2 regions of the Exiguobacterium alkaliphilum genome follow, and region 2 is predicted to be linked to the other one. Evidence: predicted binding sites of a transcription regulator. Region 2 holds the regulator's gene; the other holds the start of a gene.
The links. The regulator NrdR, encoded in region 2, represses ribonucleotide reductase genes. The targets are predictions, from matches to a motif close to AACACNATATATNGTGTT.

Region 1: a site for NrdR is predicted at 8,359-8,376, ahead of KB235_RS10040 (anaerobic ribonucleoside triphosphate reductase). Genes of this name have one in related genera too.

What each region holds. Positions count from the first base shown of each region.
Region 1 covers NZ_CP073101.1:1,938,488-1,948,424, forward strand. The annotation lists gene KB235_RS10005 (hypothetical protein) at 1-724, shown strand, start outside; gene nhaC (Na+/H+ antiporter NhaC) at 752-2,152, opposite strand; gene KB235_RS10015 (amidohydrolase) at 2,299-3,396, opposite strand; gene KB235_RS10020 (DoxX family protein) at 3,418-3,762, opposite strand; gene KB235_RS10025 (S1C family serine protease) at 3,819-5,072, opposite strand; gene KB235_RS10030 (fumarylacetoacetate hydrolase family protein) at 5,193-6,011, opposite strand; gene nrdG (anaerobic ribonucleoside-triphosphate reductase activating protein) at 6,065-6,520, opposite strand; gene KB235_RS10040 (anaerobic ribonucleoside triphosphate reductase) at 6,498-8,348, opposite strand; gene KB235_RS10045 (formate/nitrite transporter family protein) at 8,535-9,368, opposite strand; gene KB235_RS10050 (50S ribosomal protein L25/general stress protein Ctc) at 9,577-9,937, opposite strand, start outside.
Region 2 covers NZ_CP073101.1:1,385,627-1,395,563, reverse strand. The annotation lists gene KB235_RS07180 (DUF1002 domain-containing protein) at 1-771, opposite strand, end outside; gene thrS (threonine--tRNA ligase) at 884-2,821, opposite strand; gene dnaI (primosomal protein DnaI) at 3,125-4,039, opposite strand; gene KB235_RS07165 (DnaD domain protein) at 4,045-5,397, opposite strand; gene nrdR (transcriptional regulator NrdR) at 5,438-5,905, opposite strand; gene KB235_RS07155 (hypothetical protein) at 5,921-6,289, opposite strand; gene speD (adenosylmethionine decarboxylase) at 6,401-6,787, opposite strand; gene KB235_RS07145 (glyceraldehyde-3-phosphate dehydrogenase) at 7,019-8,050, opposite strand; gene KB235_RS07140 (site-2 protease family protein) at 8,205-8,687, shown strand; gene coaE (dephospho-CoA kinase) at 8,733-9,338, opposite strand; gene mutM (DNA-formamidopyrimidine glycosylase) at 9,351-9,937, opposite strand, start outside.

The DNA.
Region 1 (9,937 bases), 550 kb from region 2:
GAGCATCGAGCGCGTCCATCGCGAGTTGCTTGATGCCGGATATAACAGCCAGCTCATGATCGAACCGACACGTACGATTGTCGTTCACGTTGAAAAGCTGATCGAGCGGGTCCGGCACGCCCAGGCCGATGCGGCCCAATTCGCCGTTGTGCTCTATGCCTCGACGACGCCTGGGCTTCAAACCTACCTTGCCGCGTTGCCACATCACGGGCATGTCGAGGTCCATTCCGACACGACCTCACTCCTCACCACAAAAGGTGTGATTGAACGGGCGTTACAAATCGAGACACTCGCCCCTTCCGATGAGGAGACAAAAATCGGAATCGGGTATGGGCCTGACTATCAGACGGCCCATGATCACGCGACAATCGCCATCTCAGCCTCGACGCATCACCCGATCCGAATCATCGACGCGTCGAAAAAGTTGTCGTTCCCCGGAACAGACGAAACAATCGCGTACCGCGTGACAGAAGACCGGGCGTTCGACTTGATGAAACGACTCGGAATCAGTCCGGCGAACGTGAGTAAAATTATCGGCTTCGCCAAACAGACACATGAGTTTACCGCCAAAGAGATGACCGCTTACCTTCACGTGTCGCGCCGGACGACGGAACGGCTCATCAAAAAGCTGTTTGATGCCGGCTACGTCGAGGTGATTGGCGAAGAGATGAGTTATGCGCAAGGAAGGCCTCGTTCCGTTTATAAATTCAAGCTGCCAACGTAAAGGACGCGTCAGACGACGCGTCCTTGTTTATTGCGCTTGTCGCTGATCATCCGGTGGGACAGTCTGTAACACATGGAGCTTCGCGATTGTGAAGCCAGTAAACGCATAGATGACCGAGATGACTGGGACGATGAAGTTCAACACGGCGTATGGCGCGTATTCGAACGCCCCGACGCCGAGCGTTCCGAGGATGAACACGCCACATGTGTTCCATGGGATAAAGACGGACGTGAGCGTCCCCCCGTCCTCGAGCGCACGCGACAAGTTCTTCGATTGAAGCCCCATCTTCTCATATGCACCGGCGAACATGCGAGCCGGTACGACAATCGATATGTATTGCTCGGAACATGTGGCATTCGTCGCGAACCCTGCCAAAATCGTCGACGCAATCATCGAACCGGCCGTCTTCGCAAGCTTCACGATTTGATTCATAATCGACTGGAGCATACCCGAATATTCCAAGATTCCGCCGAACGTCATCGCGACAATCGTCATCGACACGGTATACATCATCGCGTCTAACCCGCCTCGACTGAACAAGTTGTCGACGAGTTCGGTCCCCGTATTGATGACGTATCCGCTCTGCAACGCCCCGACACTGTCCGCGAGCGTCCCGCCTTGAATGACATATTGAGCGAGAAACCCGAGCGCGATCCCGACGACGAGGGCCGGAATCGCCGGCACTTTTTTCGCAACGAGTACAATGACCGCGAGCGGGATCAACAAGAGCCATGGTGAAATGAAGAAGCTGTCTTGCAAGATCGCGAGCGTCTGAGTGATGTCTGATGAATCGGTCCCCGACTCACTAAACCGTCTGCCGAGCCAAAAGTAGACACCGAGCGCGATTAACAGGCCCGGAACCGTCGTATAGAGCATATGACGGATGTGTTCGAACAAGTTTGTATGCGTCAAGCCGGCAGCCAAGTTCGTCGTATCCGACAGCGGTGACATTTTATCCCCGAAATAGGCACCGGAAATGACCGCCCCCGCGACCATCGCTGCCGGAATCCCCATGCTGAGTCCAATCCCCATGCCAGCGACACCAATCGTCCCCATCGTCGACCATGAGCTTCCAATCGATAATGCGACGACCGCACAAATCAAACAGATCGTGACGAGAAAATAAGCCGGCGAGATAATCGTCAAGCCGTAATAAATCATCGTCGCGACGATGCCACCCCCAATCCATGCCCCAATCGTCAAACCGACGAGAATGATGATGACGACCGCCGGCAAGGCGAGCCGGATCCCTTTGTACATCATCTCTTCAATCTCTTTCCACTTAAAGCCATGCATGTAGGCGACCATCGATGCCACCGCCGTCCCGATGATGAGCGGGATATGTGGTCCTTGCTCGAGCAATACAATCGCCACGAGCATGACCCCGATCATGACAAGTAGCGGCAAGAGCGCCCATCCGAGTTTCATTTCTTGCTTGTTCCCCTGTTCCATCCAATTTCCTCCCCGTTAGCGAATAATTCAGAATTGTCGTTATATTGTCGCTAATAGGATTATGATAACGCTTACATTAGACGTTGGCAATAACAAAAAGACGAAAGCGATTCGCTTCCGTCTCATTTTTCTGTGGCAGCCCGGCGCAACGTATCCGCTAACAAGACTGCCCCTTCCTGTAGAACCGACCGATCGAACGTCATGTGCGGATGATGCAACCCCGGCGTCAAGTTGGCGCCGATGCCAATCATCGTTGCGTCGAGTTCCGGTTTTTTCACCGTATAAAAATGAAAATCATCACTCCCGGACGTCACGATCCGTTCGACGAGCGCCTCTTTTCCGTACCGACTCGTAATCGCATCCGTCGCATGCCGGCTCGAGCGTTTGCCGACGACGGCTCCAGGTGTGAAGTCTTGCCACTCCCACTCGAGCGTCACCCCGTGAAGCGATTCAATCTGATGCAGCATTGTCTCGACCCGGTCACGCAAGGCGAGCAATTCCTCGTTCGATTGGGCCCGTACGTCAATCGAGAACGTGGCGTTCCCAGGGATGATGTTCACGTTGTCGCTGCCGGCCTGCACCCCGGTCAACTTCACAGAATGAGGTTCGAACGGCGACAGATAGATGTTTTTCAACTGTTGATGAATCGTGAACATGACGTCGAGCGCGTTTTGTCCTTGGTGCGGACGTGCCCCGTGCGCGTCGTCGCCGATGACCTTGCCTCTTAAAAAGATGGCGGCCCCGTGTTGAATCGTCGCCGCGAACTGACCGAGCGCGAGCTCCTCGATTGGACGCAGATGGATCCCGTATAGTTCCGTCACATCGATCAAGGCGCCTTTCTCAATCATCGCGAGCGACCCGTTGCCTTGCTCTTCTGCCGGTTGGAAGATAAAGCGGATCCGTTTTTGTAACGGCTCATCTTTCAAAAGATCGAGCGCGCCGAGCACCATGCTCATGTTCGCGTCGTGACCACACGAATGGTTTGCCTGAAACGTCCCATCGACTTGTTGCCATAACGCATCGATATCGGCCCGGACGGCGATGACGTCTTCGCCGTCCCCAATCTCTGCCAACACGCCCGTGACGTCATCGAACGTGTCGTGCGATACGCCGAGCGAGGTCAAGATCGTTGCAATCGTCTTCGTCGTCTCGACTTCTTTCCAGCTCACTTCCGGATGCGTGTGAAAGTGGTCGAACCACGTCAATACGTTCGTAGCCATGACTTTCCCCCTCCGTATGTACTAAATTTTTTTAATTCCTTTAATGAGCACCCATTGCAGCGGTAAACGGAGCCACGTTACCCAGTTCGGGATCGTCTTTCCGCCGATTCGCGACGGTTTCAGCGCCATGTTGATGTTCGCCGGGAAGACGGCGAGCAAGAAGGCCGGTCCCGTCCGCTTGACGAACCGTGTGCCCCGATTCAGCAGCAGCAACGTCCCGTACACAATCTCGATCACGCCGCTCACTTGGACCATGAACCGTTTGAACGGCCAAGCCTTCGGGATGATGGACATGAAGGCACGCTCGTTGACGAAATGCATGACGCCGGCGCCTAAAAATAATATGCCATAGAAGATACGAAGCAAATGAATCCCTCCTTTTTTCTAAGCATATCAAAAAAGGCGGGCAAGATGCCCACCTTTTAGAGTGCTGAACCGTTCGCATTTTGAATCTCGACGTCCACCGTCTCGGTCTGACCGTCACGAATGTACTCGATTGACACCGTCCCGTCCGTATCGCGAACGAGTTCGCTCCGGAGGTCGATGAACGACGAGACGTCCTGGTCGTTGATTTTGACGATGACGTCACGGGCTTGAAGTCCGGCTCGTGCTGCTGAACTGTTCGCCTGCACATCGATGATAATCGTCCCGTTCGTCACCGATTCCGGTAAGTTGATCTGTTCGGTCAAGTATCCAGGCGGAAACTCCGACACGTCGCGGAGCGAGACCCCGAGCGACGGATGGTTCACCTCGCCCGTCTGCTCGATTTGGTTGATGAGCGGCAAGGCGATATCGATTGGAATCGAGAAGCCGACCCCTTCCACGGCATCTGTCGCGATTTTCATCGAGTTGATGCCAATCAATTGACCCGCCTCATTGATGAGGGCGCCGCCTGAGTTACCAGGGTTGATGGCCGCATCGGTCTGAATGACCTCGGCGTTGAAATCGGCTTGTCCGTTCTCATCCGTGTCGACCGGTACAAGTCGGGACGTCGACGAGACGACACCACGCGTCACCGAGTTTTCGAACTGACCGAGTGGGTTGCCGATGGCGATGACGGTCTGTCCTGGCTTCAACTCGCCGGACTTACCGATATTGATGACGGCTGGCACGTCGGCCGCATCGACTTTCAAGACGGCCAAGTCATACGTCGCATCGCTGCCCATGAGCGTCGCATCCGCCGTCTTCCCATCGTTAAACGTGACCGTCAATCGGTCAGCCCCGTTGACGACGTGATGGTTCGTGACGATATATGCAGCGTCGCCTTCTTTTTTATAGATGACCCCAGAGCCGACACCGGCCTCGACCGACTGGCTCGAGAAACCTTGCGTCGCGAAATTGTTCACGGTCACGACGGCCGGTTGCGCGGCAGCGACGGCATCCGTCACCGACGTGTCCCCGACGTTCGAGGACGTCTGAAGCGGTGTCCCTTCCGAAGTGACGGCCGTATCGTTCACGTTCGACACCGGTTGGTCGAGAAACGGGAACGCGACCGCCCCGGTCACGAGCGCCCCGATGACCCCTCCGACAAATCCCGGGAACATCCGTCCGAGGAAGGACGGTCTCGCCGGCCGTTCCACTCGCGGTGGTTCGGGCGAACGTGTCGATGACCCGATTTCCGTGTCGAGCCATTCGTCGCGTCGTTTATCTTCAGGTGTGTGATCATTTCGTTCCATATTGATTCATCTCCTCAATGATGTTTCCTCTAATCTCTATGTTGATTATAATCGGAACCAATCCGCTCATCGAGAATTGACGGAGCGTTTACAAGATTCTTCACAATTTGCGTCAATGTGTTAGACGATGATATTTCGTAGCGAACCAATCCCCGAGATGGATACCTCGACCGTGTCGCCTGTCTGTAAATAGACAGGTGGTTTCATCCCATGGCCGACACCAGCAGGCGTTCCGGTCGCGATGATGTCCCCGGCTTCGAGCGTCATTCCTTTTGACAGCGTCCGAATCAATTCTTCAATCGGCCGAATCATGTCGGCGGTCGTGCCGGCTTGTCGAAGTTCCCCGTTCACGGTCGTCTCGATCGTGAGCGGGAATGAGAGCTCGTCCGGTGTGACGACGTAAGGGCCAATCGGACAGAACGTATCAAACGACTTGCCGCGGAAGAATTGGACGTGTTGTTTTTGCACGTCTCGCGCCGTAATGTCGTTTAAGACCGTGTAGCCGAAGATGTGTTCCTCGACGTGTTCGATATCGCGGCCCGACTTGCCGATAATGACGGCAAGCTCCCCTTCATAATCGAGCTGGTCGGTCAGCTCCGGATGTCGTTCGACGACTGCGTCTGGACCGACGACCGATGTCGGCGCCTTCGTGAAGATGACGAGCTTCCCGGCCCCTGCCGTGTCCATCTCTTTCACGTGTTCTTCGTAATTCTTTCCGATACAGATGACGTTTTTGAGCGGACGGTACGGTGCGAGCAGTTTGACCGATTCGAGCGGATAGCGCGGTGCGACGTCTAGGTCGACGTCTGGCTCGAACTCACGGGCGATGACTTCTAACAATGCGTTCGTATGTAATTGATTACTGACGTCATACACGTTCGTCCCTTCGACGATCCCAATCGCTACTTCCCCGTCACGTTCATATGTACACCATTTCATGTAAATTCCCCCTTTTTTATGAGTATACAAAAAATCGAGGCGATTCGCCCCGATCACACTTTGTTCAAAAAAATGATGCGCTGATTGCTCGAACCTCGAAACCGGAGCGATCGGTCCTTTAGGGACTCGATGAATTTCCCGTCGACGAGCACGTCGGCTTGATTGAGCACGTCCGTCACGTGTTCGTCATTCATCTGTTCAAGTAACTCAAGCGTATACCCGGTATAAACCCAAACGTTTTTTGCCAATCGCTTGCAGCCCCGAACGAGAGCCGCCAACTCTTTCGGTTGCATAAACGGTTCACCGCCTGAAACGGTAACCCCGTCCCACCCAGACACTTGGATCTGTTCTAGAAGTGTCTCAACTGACACCTCTTCCCCGCCGGCTGGATTCCATGACTCCGGGTTGTGACAGCCTCGGCAGTGATGCGGGCAGCCCGCTGTAAAGACGACGGTACGGATTCCCGGCCCGTCGACGACCGAATCTTCAATGACGGATAGGACGCGCATCATGTTTCACCCTCGCTCGTTCTTCTTCCCGTTTTGCCGAGTTCCATCGATCCATTGTGCCGACCAAATATCCTGTGATACGGCGAATACGCTCAATTTGCTCGGACTCCCCGCAAGTCGGGCATGCTTCATCAATGATGCCTTCAAGTCCGCAATTCCCACAACGATCGACCGGGTGATTGATCGACCCATAGCCAATGTCATGTTTACGCATCAGTCTAACGATTGCCTCGACGGCTTCCGAATTATGGGCAAGGGAACCATCGACTTCGACATACGTGATATGGCCAGCGTCACAAAGGGCATGGTAAGGCGCCTCAATTCTAATTTTTTCACGAATCGAGACATCTTTATAGACTGGCACGTGGAACGAGTTCGTGTAGAACGCGCGGTCGGTCACGCCTTCAATCATCCCGAACGCTTCCTGATCTTTCACGACGAACTTGCCGGACAACCCTTCCGCCGGGGTCGCAAGGAGCGAGAAGTTTAGATCATATCGGTCGGCCGCTTCTTTCACCCGCTCGGCTAGATGCGTCACGATCTCTAGGCCAAGTCGTTCAGCTTCTCGCGACTCGGCATGGGTCGACCCCAATAGAACCTGTAACGTCTCGGCCAGCCCGATAAAACCGACCGAGAGTGTACCTTGCTTCAATACGTCGCGGACCTCGTCATCCGGAGCGAGCGTCTCGCCGCCACGCCAAACATGTTGCGCGTAAAGGAAACGGAATTCATCGGCTCGGCGTTTGCACTGGTATTCGAACCGGTCGCGTAATTGCTCGATTGCGATGTCGAAATAGTCGTTGAGCATACGATAGAACGCTTTGATGTCAGATGAAACGAGGGCCATCTTTACCAAGTTCAGTGTCGAGAACGACAAGTTTCCCCGTCCGATCGACGTCTCAGCGCCGTGCCGATTGCCCATCACGCGTGTCCGGCAACCCATATAGGCGACCTCGGACTCCGGCGTACCGTCATTGTATTGCGCGTTGAACGGGGCGTCGATGAAGGAAAAGTTCGGGAACAGCCGCTTCCCTGTCACTCGACAAGCGAGTTTAAACAAGTCGATGTTTGGGTCTCCCTCATGGAAGTTGACGCCTTCTTTTACTTTAAAAATTTGAATCGGGAAGATCGGTGTCTCGCCATTCCCGAGACCGCGTTCGGTCGCGCGTAACAGTTCCCGAATAAAAATTCGGCCCCATCGTGACGTATCCGTCCCATAGTTGATGGAAACGAACGGAACTTGCCCACCGCCACGGGAATGCATCGAGTTGGCGTTGTGGATGAACGCCTCGCACGCTTGATACGTCGCCGTAATCGTCTCTTCTTCCGCAATCGTACGCATCTCGGTGTCCGTCAACTCGACCGGGAGATGACGGAGTCGTTCGAGGTGACGTTCATACGTCTTCTCCACATAGGGAGCTAAATCAACGTCAAACATTGGGAACGCCTGTCCTCCGTGCTGCATGTTCTGGTTCGCCTGAAGGATAATCGAGGCGAGTGCCATCGCCGACCGGATGTCTTTCGGGGGCCGAATCGTCCCATGTCCGGTGTGAAAGCCGTTCATTAGCAAGTCACCGAGCGGAATTTGGCAACACGTCGTTGAGCCCGTCACGTAATAGTCTGCATCGTGAATGTATAAAAAATTATCGGCGACCGCACGTCGCGAGCGTTCGGACAACAAGTACGTCGTCGCGAGTTCTTTTGACACTTCCGAGGACAAGCGAGCCAGCTTCCCGAGCGGCGACTTGCCGTCCACGTTCGCGTTTTCTTGGACCAAATCCTGGTCAGGGAGGACACAGACATCTTCATACAATCGAATTAAATTCACCCTGCAACACCTCACTATATATTGAATCCATTCGCTGTAAACAGCGAACCAATCATCTATATATAGATTATGTCACGTTCGCAGGCATTTATGCGGGACGACTTTGTGACATCTTTATAGGGCAAACATGACAAAAAACAGCCGAACCCTAGGCAGGGACTCGACTGTTACGATTCGTGATATAAGTCATACTTCTTTAGCAGGTTTGACGATCGTCAACTCGACTTCTTCTGACTCTTGGGCTTCCCGCAATCCTTTCGCGTTCAACCACGTATAGATGGCCCCCATGAACAAGGCACCTCCGATGATGTTTCCGAACGTCGCCGGAACCAAGTTGTGAATCGCCCCGGCGAAACTGATTGTCTCTGGGTGCGGGACGACGAGCGTGAGCGCGAACAAAACGAAGTTCGCGATGACATGATCGAATCCTGAAGCGAAGAAGACCGCGACTAGGAAGATCATCGAGAAGATTTGCGCAAATTCATTTTTCATTTGTTTCGGCAAGAAAATCGCCAGGCAAACCATCCAGTTACAGAAGATGGCACGGAAGAAAATCTCGACCGTCGTATGGTGCATCTTGCTCTCGACGACGGCGAACAACCAGTTGTTCATCCCAAGTTCTTGAATGATTCCGGTCGGGGCAAGCAATATGGCGAACAAAATTCCGCCGACTGCATTCCCAACAAAGCACAATAGCCAGACGAGCATCGTATCACTGAGCGTCGTATATCCGCGCAACGTCGACGTCGTGAAGTACATCGTATTCCCCGTGAACAGCTCAGCTCCCCCATAAATGATCATCACGAGTGCGATCCCGAACGAAAAGCCGCCAATGAGCGTCGTGAACGGCGAATCAAGCAGATACATGCCATTGACGACTTTTAGTGTGAAGATGGCGGCGAACCCGATAAAGATCCCGGCGAGCATCGCCCGTAAAAAGTATTCCATTGGCCGATAATGAATCATGTGCGATGACGCCTGGGCTTTTTTTCGCAATGATTCAAGTGCATGGATTTCCATTGATGCCATGTCACAAACCCTTCTTTCTGTTTGAATGAACCTTTATAATAAGAACGAACGTGTGAAATCATTAACAATATAAGCCCGAATCCAATAAATTGCAATCGACCTTGGATCATGTTGACACATTTTTCACATCGTAATCGTTTACATATGTCGGATTTGTGACGAAAAAAACGACCCTTCGCAAAGGGTCGTTCGATCGAGCTTATTCTTTGTCTTCAGACTTCTCTTCAGACTCTTCCGAAGATGCTTCAGCCGACTCTTCTTCAGTCGCTTCAGTTTCACCTTCTTGCGTAGTATCTGTGTCTGCTTCAAGCTCTTCAAGTGATACCGGCTCATTAACCGATGCGATTTGAAGTTCGCCATCCGAGACAACCTCGTAGTCTTTGTTTTCTGGAATGTCCGCTACCGTCACCGAGTCACCGATGCCAAGTTCAGATACATCGAGTTCGATGCGCTCTGGGATGTTGGCAGGTGTGGCCGATACCGTGACTTTATAGAGCGTTTGTGCCAAGAAGCCGCCTTCTTTGACACCTTTCGCGTCGCCGACGAGCGTGACGTCCGCT
Region 2 (9,937 bases):
TTGTCCGGCCCCTTTCAACCCGTCACTGATCGATGCCCAGTCAAGGTTCGCTTGTTGCATGTTTTCAAATAGCCCCGTCAATTGGTTCAACTGCGTGTCTGACAGTTGGACGTTGTTTTGATTGAGCACTTGAATGACGATGTCACGAATCTCGATGTTCGTCTCTGGTTTCTGGTTGGCGATCGCCGCCTTGATGTCGTTCATGAGCCCGGCGACATCCTCTTGTCCGACCGCTTTGCCGATCTCCGACGTGACGGCGAGCTCTTCTTGGGCGAGCGCCTTACGTTCTTCTGTCAGCTCGATGCCCGTCTCACTGGCGGTGACGTCATACGCCTTCATGATGCCTGTGAGAGCGGACGTACCGGTCACGCGAATCGGTGACGTGATGTAAATGTCCGCATCGGTCACGCCGGCCGTGACGAGTGCGTTCGCATACATGTCTTCTGTCACCCATGTGACGTTCTCTGTCTTAATGTTCAATCCGCTGCCTTCCTCCATCAATTTGATGCGGGCTGACGAGTACATGCCACCCCCGCGCTGGGCTTGTGGAACCGCGTCACCTAAATACTTCTCTTCATCGGCCACTGTCGTGATAATCGGGTCGATTCCGGCCGGTGCCTCGACACGTTCGAGCACCCACTGCTGCTGGTTCGAGGAAAGCGACTCCCCGAGCGTGACGATTGTATCGTCCACGATGGCTTCTGCGTTTACTTTTGGTATCATGCTCGTCGCGACGACCGAACCGACCGTCAGCGCTACGAATGGTTTCATAAAATTCAAAATGATCACTCCTTTCTTCTACCTTAAGTGTTCTCACACCTATTCCGCATCCGTCTTTAGACCGAAAAGGAGACCATCCTTCGTCGAAGGACGGTCTCCTCAGTTAACGTGAACGGTTGGCGATTTCCGCAGTCAATGACGCGATAAATTCGTCAAGTGAAGCCGAAACTTGTTCTTGTTGGCCGTAACGGCGAATGTTGACCGCCCGCTCATCGCGCTCTTTATCGCCGAGCACGAGCGTCATCGGGATTTTCTTCATCTGTGCTTCGCGAATCTTATAGCCGAGCTTCTCGTCACGGAGATCCGTCTCGACGCGGACGCCGCGCTTGACGAGCTCCGCTTTCACTTCCGCGACATAGTCATCGTGGACATGCGAGACCGGAATCAATTTCACTTGAACCGGTGCGAGCCATGTCGGGAATGCGCCTTTATACTCCTCAATCAAGTAAGCGACGAAACGCTCCATCGTCGAGACGACCCCACGGTGAAGGACGATCGGGCGATGGTCTTTCCCGTCCGGTCCTGTGTACGTCAAGTCGAACCGCTCTGGGAGCAAGAAGTCGAGTTGCACCGTCGAGAGCGTCTCTTCTTTGCCGAGCGCCGTCCGGACTTGGACGTCAAGCTTCGGTCCGTAGAACGCCGCTTCGCCTTCGGCCTCGAAATACGGGAGGCCGAGCTCGTCCATCGTCTCTTTCAATTGACGCTGGGCCGTCTCCCAAATCGCATCGTTGTCGAAGTACTTCTCCTTGTCCGCCGGGTCACGGTACGACAAGCGGAAACGATAATCTTTAATCCCGAAGTCAGCGTACACTTCTTGAATCAAGTGGACGATGTCTTTGAACTCTTGCTTCATCTGTTCCGGTGTGACGAACGTGTGCCCGTCATTGAGCACCATGTAACGGACGCGCTGCAAGCCTGTGAGCGCCCCAGACATCTCATAACGGTGCATGCCGCCGAGTTCGGCGATCCGAAGTGGGAGTTCACGGTACGAACGTGGCTCGTGTTTGTAGATTGTCATATGGTGCGGACAGTTCATCGGACGCAGGACGAGTTCTTCGTTGTCCATCTCCATTTTCGGGAACATGTCGTCTTGATAGTGGTCCCAGTGTCCAGACGTCTTATACAAATCGACCGAACCGAGCACCGGCGTATAGACGTGCTGATAACCGAGTTCGAGTTCTTTGTCGACGATATAGCGCTCGACCGTGCGACGAATCGAGGCGCCTTTCGGGAGCCACATCGGCAGACCTTGACCGACCTCTTGCGAGACGAAGAAGAGATCGAGCTCTTTCCCGAGTTTACGATGGTCACGCTCTTTCGCCTCTTCAAGGAGACGCAAGTGTTCTGCGAGCTGTTCTTTCGTCGCCCATGCTGTCCCGTAGATGCGTTGCAACATTTTGTTGTCGGAATCGCCACGCCAGTAGGCCCCGGCGACGCTCATCAATTTGAACACTTTCAATTTCGATGTCGATGCGACGTGCGGTCCACGGCACAAGTCGAAAAATTCGCCTTGATGATACATCGTGAGCGTCTGGTCGGCCGGGATGTCTTCGAGCAATTCGATTTTGAGTGGGTCACCGAGTGCCTGATAGCGGGCGAGCGCCTCGTCACGCGAAACGACTTCACGTGTGATGTCGAGGTTCTCATCGACGATGCGTTTCATCATCTTCTCGATTTCAGGCAAATCCTCTTCGTTGATACGACGGTCCATCTCGATGTCGTAATAGAAGCCGTTCTCGATTGTCGGTCCAATCCCGAGGTAAATCGAGCCTTCATCACCGTAAAGGCGCTTGATTGCTTGCGCCATCAAGTGAGCCGTCGAGTGGCGCATCAAGTCGAGGCCGTCCTCGGAGTCCGGCATGACGAGTTCGATGCGACCGTCTTGTTCGATCGGGCGACGATAATCGATCAATTCCCCGTCAATTTTTGCGGCGAGCGCTTTTTTACGGAGGCCCGGGCTAATCGAACCTGCTACTTCTTCTGCTGTGATGCCGGCTTCGAACTCCTTGACGGCACCGTCTGGAAATGTCAAATGAATCATGTAACTTCCCCTCTCTTTTCAAAAAAAATAAAAAAAGCCCATCCCTATGAAAGGGACGAGCTTTGATTCTCGTGGTACCACCCTCGTTCCCAAGCAGACGCTTGGCTCGAACACACGATAACGAGTGTGACTCGCCGCACGATTGACCCGTGCGGTGCTCGGAGGGAGTAAAACGTTCGGCGTGTCTAGGAAGCTCTCACCAACCTTCCCTCGCTTTGAAACCCGTGACGACGTCTCATGTCCTCTGTCATTGCATCCATTATATGCTATTAGTATAGTCAACCCGTTCGAGAAATACAATCCTTACCGGCGACGATTTTCACCTTTCAACTCGATTTGTGTCGTCGTCGTCGAGATGCGCTGCATGAGCCGTTGCGCTTTCATCTTATTTTGCGGGGATCCGTCAATCGAGAAATGGGTCTCGAGCTCTTCGCCACTGAAGTTCGAACTGTATAGCGTCGGTAACCGGTGCATCATCCGGTACTGCAAGATGATGCCGAACAGCTCGTCGCGCACCCACGGGCTAATCGCCTCGGCCCCGATGTCATCAATCAACAGCACGGGCACGTGTTGGAACGACGTCAAAAACGAATCGAACGAGTCGGTCCGGATTTTCCGTTTCGCTTCCGAAACGAAGCCAGGGGCGTGGACGAGAATCGTCTCGATGTCGGCCACTTTCAACTCGTTGGCGATGGCTGCGAGCAGATACGTCTTCCCGACGCCGAAGCTGCCGTGCAGATACAGACCGTTCACTTTCTGTCTCGTCTTCATCCCGGAGACGAACCGCATCGCCTCACGGAGTGCGATTTTACGGGCGTCATCCGACCAATCGAACGATTCAAAGCTCGCTTCACGCACTTCTTCCGGCAAGAACAGACTCTTGAACTTTCGGTCCATCTCTTTTTGCCGACGCGCTTGACGATGTTTGACCGTTTCCTCGTAACGGATGGCGACTTGTCCGAGGTCGACATAGAGGACGGGCTGATGGCCCGGAATGACGGCGTTCGCCTCGATGAGCACCTTTCCGTCCATCTGTTCGGCATACTCGCTCAGTTTCGTGAAGCCGAGCTCGATTGCCGCCTCATCTAGCTCCGGATGTGCCTTTAAGAAGGCGATCACGCCAGGATGGTCGAGGGTACGCCGACGAATCGACTCGTACGCTTCCCGAACTTCTTTCCGATTCATCATCTGGGCGAGCGTCTGATTGATACGTTCCATGTCCCTCATCCTTTCTCTTTCAACTCATTGAGCAACTTGACGAGTTCAGCGTCATCTGGCACCGACGCCTCGAGCTCTTGTTTTCGTTTCTGGTCGTACGAGCGTTGCTCTTTCGCGTCCTCTTCAAGCCACTTCGGCAGTTCCGTCTGCGGCGTCTTGCGGCGTGAGCCGACCGTCGTCCGTTGCACGTTCTCGCGCTTCTGTTGTTTCTTCTCAATCAACGCGTCTTGTGTCGCTTCTTGGTCGAGCGCATCTTTCGCATGCACATATCCGGCCGTCTTCCAGCTCGTGGCGATGCGCATCACGTAATTCTCACTAAGCCGCGTCTGCTTCTTCACTTCGATGCAGTAATAGAACAGTGCGTTGATGACGCCTGGGGCGAGTCCGAGCGTATCGACCATCTCGATGATGAGTTGTTCGTCGCTCTTCGATAATTGCGGCGTCTTCCGAAGCGTCGAGACGTATTGATGCGGATGCGCCGTCTCCATCACGTTCGGATCGTCCAAGTCCCCGAGTTCGGTCTTCGTCAACTCGTTCGCCTTCGCTTTTCGATGCCTTGTCTGCTTCTTCTTCAGCTGGAGCACCATCTGGCGACAGCCGTCTCGCTTCTCTTGTTCGCTGAGCGGCAGGTACGCTTCATGGACGAAATACTCTTTCAACATTTCGGCCATCAACTCTTCATCGATTTGAGAGACGTAGGCGAGTTTCGTGATGGTCTCATCCAACTTTTTCGTGAAAAAGCCGACCGGGAAGTTCGTCAACTTTTTGACGATGTCCATATCGAACGTATAGTTGATCTCGATTTTCGCACGATCCGGTTTCTCATAGTTTTTTTGCGTGAACGCCATATGGTTGACGCCTTTGACGTCGAACACCTCGTTAAAATCTTTCGTCACTTCGACGATGCCGGCCGGAAGCGGGTCGATCGTGAATCGACCTTGCAACTGTTTGAAGCGGACCTCACCTACCTTATAGAAGAGAAAACTCGACAACAGGCCGTCGTTCAAGAACGTGTGCGGCGCGAGCGGGACCCGCAACTGATACACGTACTGCGTGACGCGCGCGTCTTTCGTCTTATACGTTCGCACGAGTCCAATCGCTTCGAGCCGGAACAGGCTGTCCGTCAGCTCGTTAATCGAATACTCGAGCATTTCACATAAGGCGCTGTGTGACATATAATTCGATTTCATTTTCCCAGGTTTCAGTTCACTCCAAAGCGTCTGATAGAGCGCGAGCGCTTTTACCCCGATGACCGGTTGATACAGATGATAGAGCGATTGATAGGACTCGCGATCGACGAGCCCCGTGCTCATGATGAGCAGTTCATCGGTCCCAAAGATGGTCCGTTCTTTTTCCATAGTGATTCTCCCCTGAAAAAAGGCGACCAGAAGGCCGCCCTTAGTTGGTCGATTTTTCTTGCTTCATTAAATCTTCTAGTTCTTTAAAGAACACGGAAATATCTTTGAATTGGCGATACACCGAGGCGAAGCGGACGTACGCCACTTCGTCGACGCGGGCGAGTTCGTTCATGACGAGTTCGCCGACTTGTTCACTCGGAATCTCGGACTGGCCGAGCGCACGTAACTGTTGTTCGACTTTCGTGACGACACCTTCAAGCTGTTCGAGCGTGACCGGACGTTTCTCACAGGCGCGAATGATCCCGCGAAGCACTTTCTCGCGACTGAACTCTTCTCGATTCCCATCTTTCTTGACGATGATGAGCGGCGTCTGTTCAACCGTCTCGAACGTTGTGAACCGATAGCCGCACTGCTCACACTCGCGGCGACGGCGAATCGAATAAAAATCCTGAACTGGACGGGAGTCGAGCACCCTCGTTCCGTTATGATCACATTTAGGACAACGCATGCTCAAGCCTCCTTATCATTCAACAGTTTTGTTTCCGATGGCTCGGAGCGGGAATTTTTGTTGTAACGCCTCATAATACGTCACCACGATTTGACGAAGGTCTGGACCGAAGCGGCTATCCCGGTTCAACGTGAAGTCGACCGCTGTCCGTCCCCCGTCGACTTGAATGACAGTCGCGAGTGCGTCCCATCCGTCACCTTGAAACGCGAGTTCGCCTCGGTCTGCATCGACACGGCGAACCGTCTGCCCTTCTTTCTTGATTGTTTCCTCGAGCCACTTCATGACGGCGTTCGGAGACGCGGCATAGTAACGGGTGCGCAACGCTTCCTGTTTATGCGAATCATCTGTCTGGATATGTGTTTGAAACTTATCGAATACTCCCATTTTCCACCTCAACAACTCATTTATATACGTTAAGCATATCAAAATTAAGGCGTTAACAAAACAATTAAAAGGGCTGACCGAAAATCGGCCAGCCTCAAAAGGTCAATCTGATTATTTGCTGATTGCCACTTGCGCTTCAGGAACACGGATTGGTCCCATTCCACGATCAAGTTTGACGTCTTCACGCACTTTCGCGTCCAAACCTTCAGCGATATACTGCGACGCTGTAGCCGGATCGATGCGGTCCCCACATGTGAACACATCGACTGATGCGTAGCCATGCTCCGGGAAGCTGTGAATCGTCAAGTGCGATTCTGAGATGATCACGACTCCACTCACACCGTGCGGCGCGAATTTGTGGAAAGCAACTTCACGGACTTCAGCGCCCGAGCGAAGTGCTGCATCGACGAACAAGCGCTCGATGTAGTCGATATCGTTCAATTTGTCGGGATTGCACTCCCAAAGTTCTGTAATAATGTGACGTCCCATAGTATCCATATTAGTGGATCCCCCTTTACATCAATGGTCTCAAAGTAGTTGATGATCACTCACTTTGTGCCTGAATCGCCCACAACCACGGGGGCAAGTTAGTCCAGAGAGGTCCTAACCCTTTAAGTTGCGTTTGTCAGACCAATTGAAGTTCACGAGTTAGAGTGTATCGTGTTTGGGACGTCGTTACAAGACATTTGTTTCATTTCTTTAAAAATATTTTTCGTTAAATATATTTTTTTAGGCGTGGGTTTCTTGTTGCCCGATTTGAAGGTAGCTCGCGACCATGTCCAACAAGTCGACGACACGGCATGAATAGCCCCATTCGTTGTCATACCACGCGAGTACTTTGACATGGTTCCCTCCAATCACCATCGTCGAATCCGCATCGATGATGGACGAGCGCTCATCGCCATTGAAATCGATTGAGACGAGCGGTTCGGTCGATACACCGAGAATGCCCGTCATCTCCCCATGGGCCGCACGTTCGAACGCTTCGTTCACTTCATCGACCGTCACGTCCCGGCGCAATTCGACGACGAGGTCGACGAGTGAGACGTTCGGGGTCGGCACCCGGAGCGCCATCCCGTTCAACTTACCTTGAAGCTCTGGCAGTACGAGGCCTATCGCTTTCGCGGCCCCTGTCGAAGTCGGTATAATCGAGGTACCACAAGCACGGGCCCGACGTAAGTCTTTATGCGGGTTGTCGATGTTGTTTTGGTCGTTCGTGTACGCATGCACCGTCGTCACGAGACCGGTCTCGATCCCGAACGTCGAGTCGAGCACTTTGACGACCGGTCCGAGACAGTTCGTCGTACACGAGGCGTTCGAGATGATGTGGTCGTGCTCCGGTGTGTACTCCCGATCATTGACCCCCATCACGATCGTCCGCACGTCGCCTTTACCAGGCGCCGTCAAAATCACTTTCTTCGCTCCGGCCGTCAAATGTTTCGACGCACCGATGTCTGAATTGAACTTCCCAGTCGCTTCAACGACGATTTCAATGTCGAGCTCGCGCCACGGCAACTTCTCCGGGTCTCGCTCGGCCACGAGTTCGATTCGCTTCCCGTCGACGATAAGCGCATCCCCATGCGCTCGAACCGTCAACCCGAACGGTCCGTGGACCGTGTCATGTTTAATCAAATGCGCCAGCGTATCGGCTGGATAACTCGCATTGATGGCCACGACCTCATGCCGGCCCTCAAGCATCAATTTCCGGAACACCATTCTCCCGATTCGTCCAAATCCATTGATCGCCACTTTCGTCCCCATTCTAGTTCCCCCTTTTTTCTGCGTTACGACACCATTATAACGGATAATTGGAAGCGTTTTCACTATCAATCGTCACATTTCTTTCACTTTTTTACAGTTTGAGTTTTATAAAAGAGGGAAATTCGTTCTAGAGCTTGGAAAGGAGCAATGTTTTATGTTTGGTTGGGGCGACATCGATAAATTCGTCATTTCATTTTTCATCATCTTGCCGATCGTGACATTGATTCATCAATTCGGTCATTTCTTTTTCGCGAAACTGTTCGGTGGATCACTCGACATGGAGATTGGTACGGGGAAAAAATTATTCAAAGTCGGCCGATTGCAGTTCAATCGCGTCTACTTTTATGATGCGTGGTGTCAATTCACCGATTTAAAAGTGAGCAATCGTCTGACGAGGAGCCTCGTCTATGCCGGCGGATCGCTTTTCAACTTGGCGAGCATCTTAATCGTGAACGGATTCATCTTGGCACGGGAAATCGAACCGACCATTTATACGTATCAGTTCGCCTACTTCTCGTTCTACTATATCTTCTTCTCGCTTTACCCGATTTACTATTCCAACGGTCACCCGAGCGACGGTCGCGCCATCTATGACACGTGGCGAAAAGGTAGACCCGAATCCGACCCGCTCAATTAAAAGACGCACCCCTTGAATGAGGATGCGTCTTCACGAAAGAAGGCGTCAGACGCCTTCTTTTTTCGTGTCCCGAAACTGATTGACGAGCCGATCGACTTGAGGCGGCAGTTCACCGAGCGCCCCGTTATTGTTAATCAAGTAGTCTGCTTGATGTTTTTTCTCTTCAATCGGGATTTGGGCATGAATCCGGGCGAGTGCTTCCTCTTTCGTCAAGCCGTTCCGTTCCATGAGCCGCATCAATTGAATCTCTTCCCGGCAATAGACGACGACCGTGTAGTCGACAAGATCGCGCATCGTCCCTTCGAACAAGAGCGGGATGTCGAAGATGACGACCGTCTCGCCCGACTCTGCGTACCCTTTCATCTCTTCGACCATCTCTTCCCGGATGGCGGGGTGCATGAGTTGATTGAGGAGTTGACGTTTCGCATCGTCATGAAAAATCTCGCGCCCGAGCGCCGGTCGATTCAATCGATCCCCGTCGAAACACGCCGGGAACGCTTCACGGACTGCGGCGAACGCTTTTCCATTTGGCTCGATGACCTTACGGGCAATTTGATCGGCATCGATAATTGGGATGCCACGTTGTCGAAACAGGCGTGAGACGGTCGACTTCCCGGTCGCGATTCCGCCTGTCAAACCAATCTTCAACATCTTCTCCACCTCTTACTGTTGGCAGTGCGGACAGTAATGCGTACCCCGTCCGCCTAGTTTCATCTTCTCAATCGACCGGCCGCACTTCTGGCACGGGTTGCCGGTCTGTCCGTAGACGTAAAGTGTCTCTTGGAACGTGCCGGTCGCCCCGTCTGGATTCGTGTAGCTCCGAATCGTGCTCCCCCCTCGCTCAATCGCCTCGGTCAAGACGGCAATCGCCTCTTGCCGGACCGTCTCAACTTCAGCATATGACAAGCTCGCTGCCGGTCGGGTCGGATGGACACCGGCCCGAAACAGCGTCTCATCGACATAGATGTTACCGAGTCCGACAAAAATGGATTGGTCAAGTAGCGCCGTCTTGATGGCGCGGACGTTCATCCGGCTCAGCCGTCTGTGTAACGCTTCGGCCGTGACATCCGGATCGAACGGCTCGAGCGCGAGAAGCGACAGCGGGGGTGTGACGAATAGTTCCTCATTCGTCTTCAACTCCATCGTCCCGAACTTTCGGACGTCATTGTAATGGAGCGTCGTCCCGTCCGTGAACGTGAAGACGACATGCGAATGTTTGACCGGACTGACTCTTTCGTCATGCGGGAAGA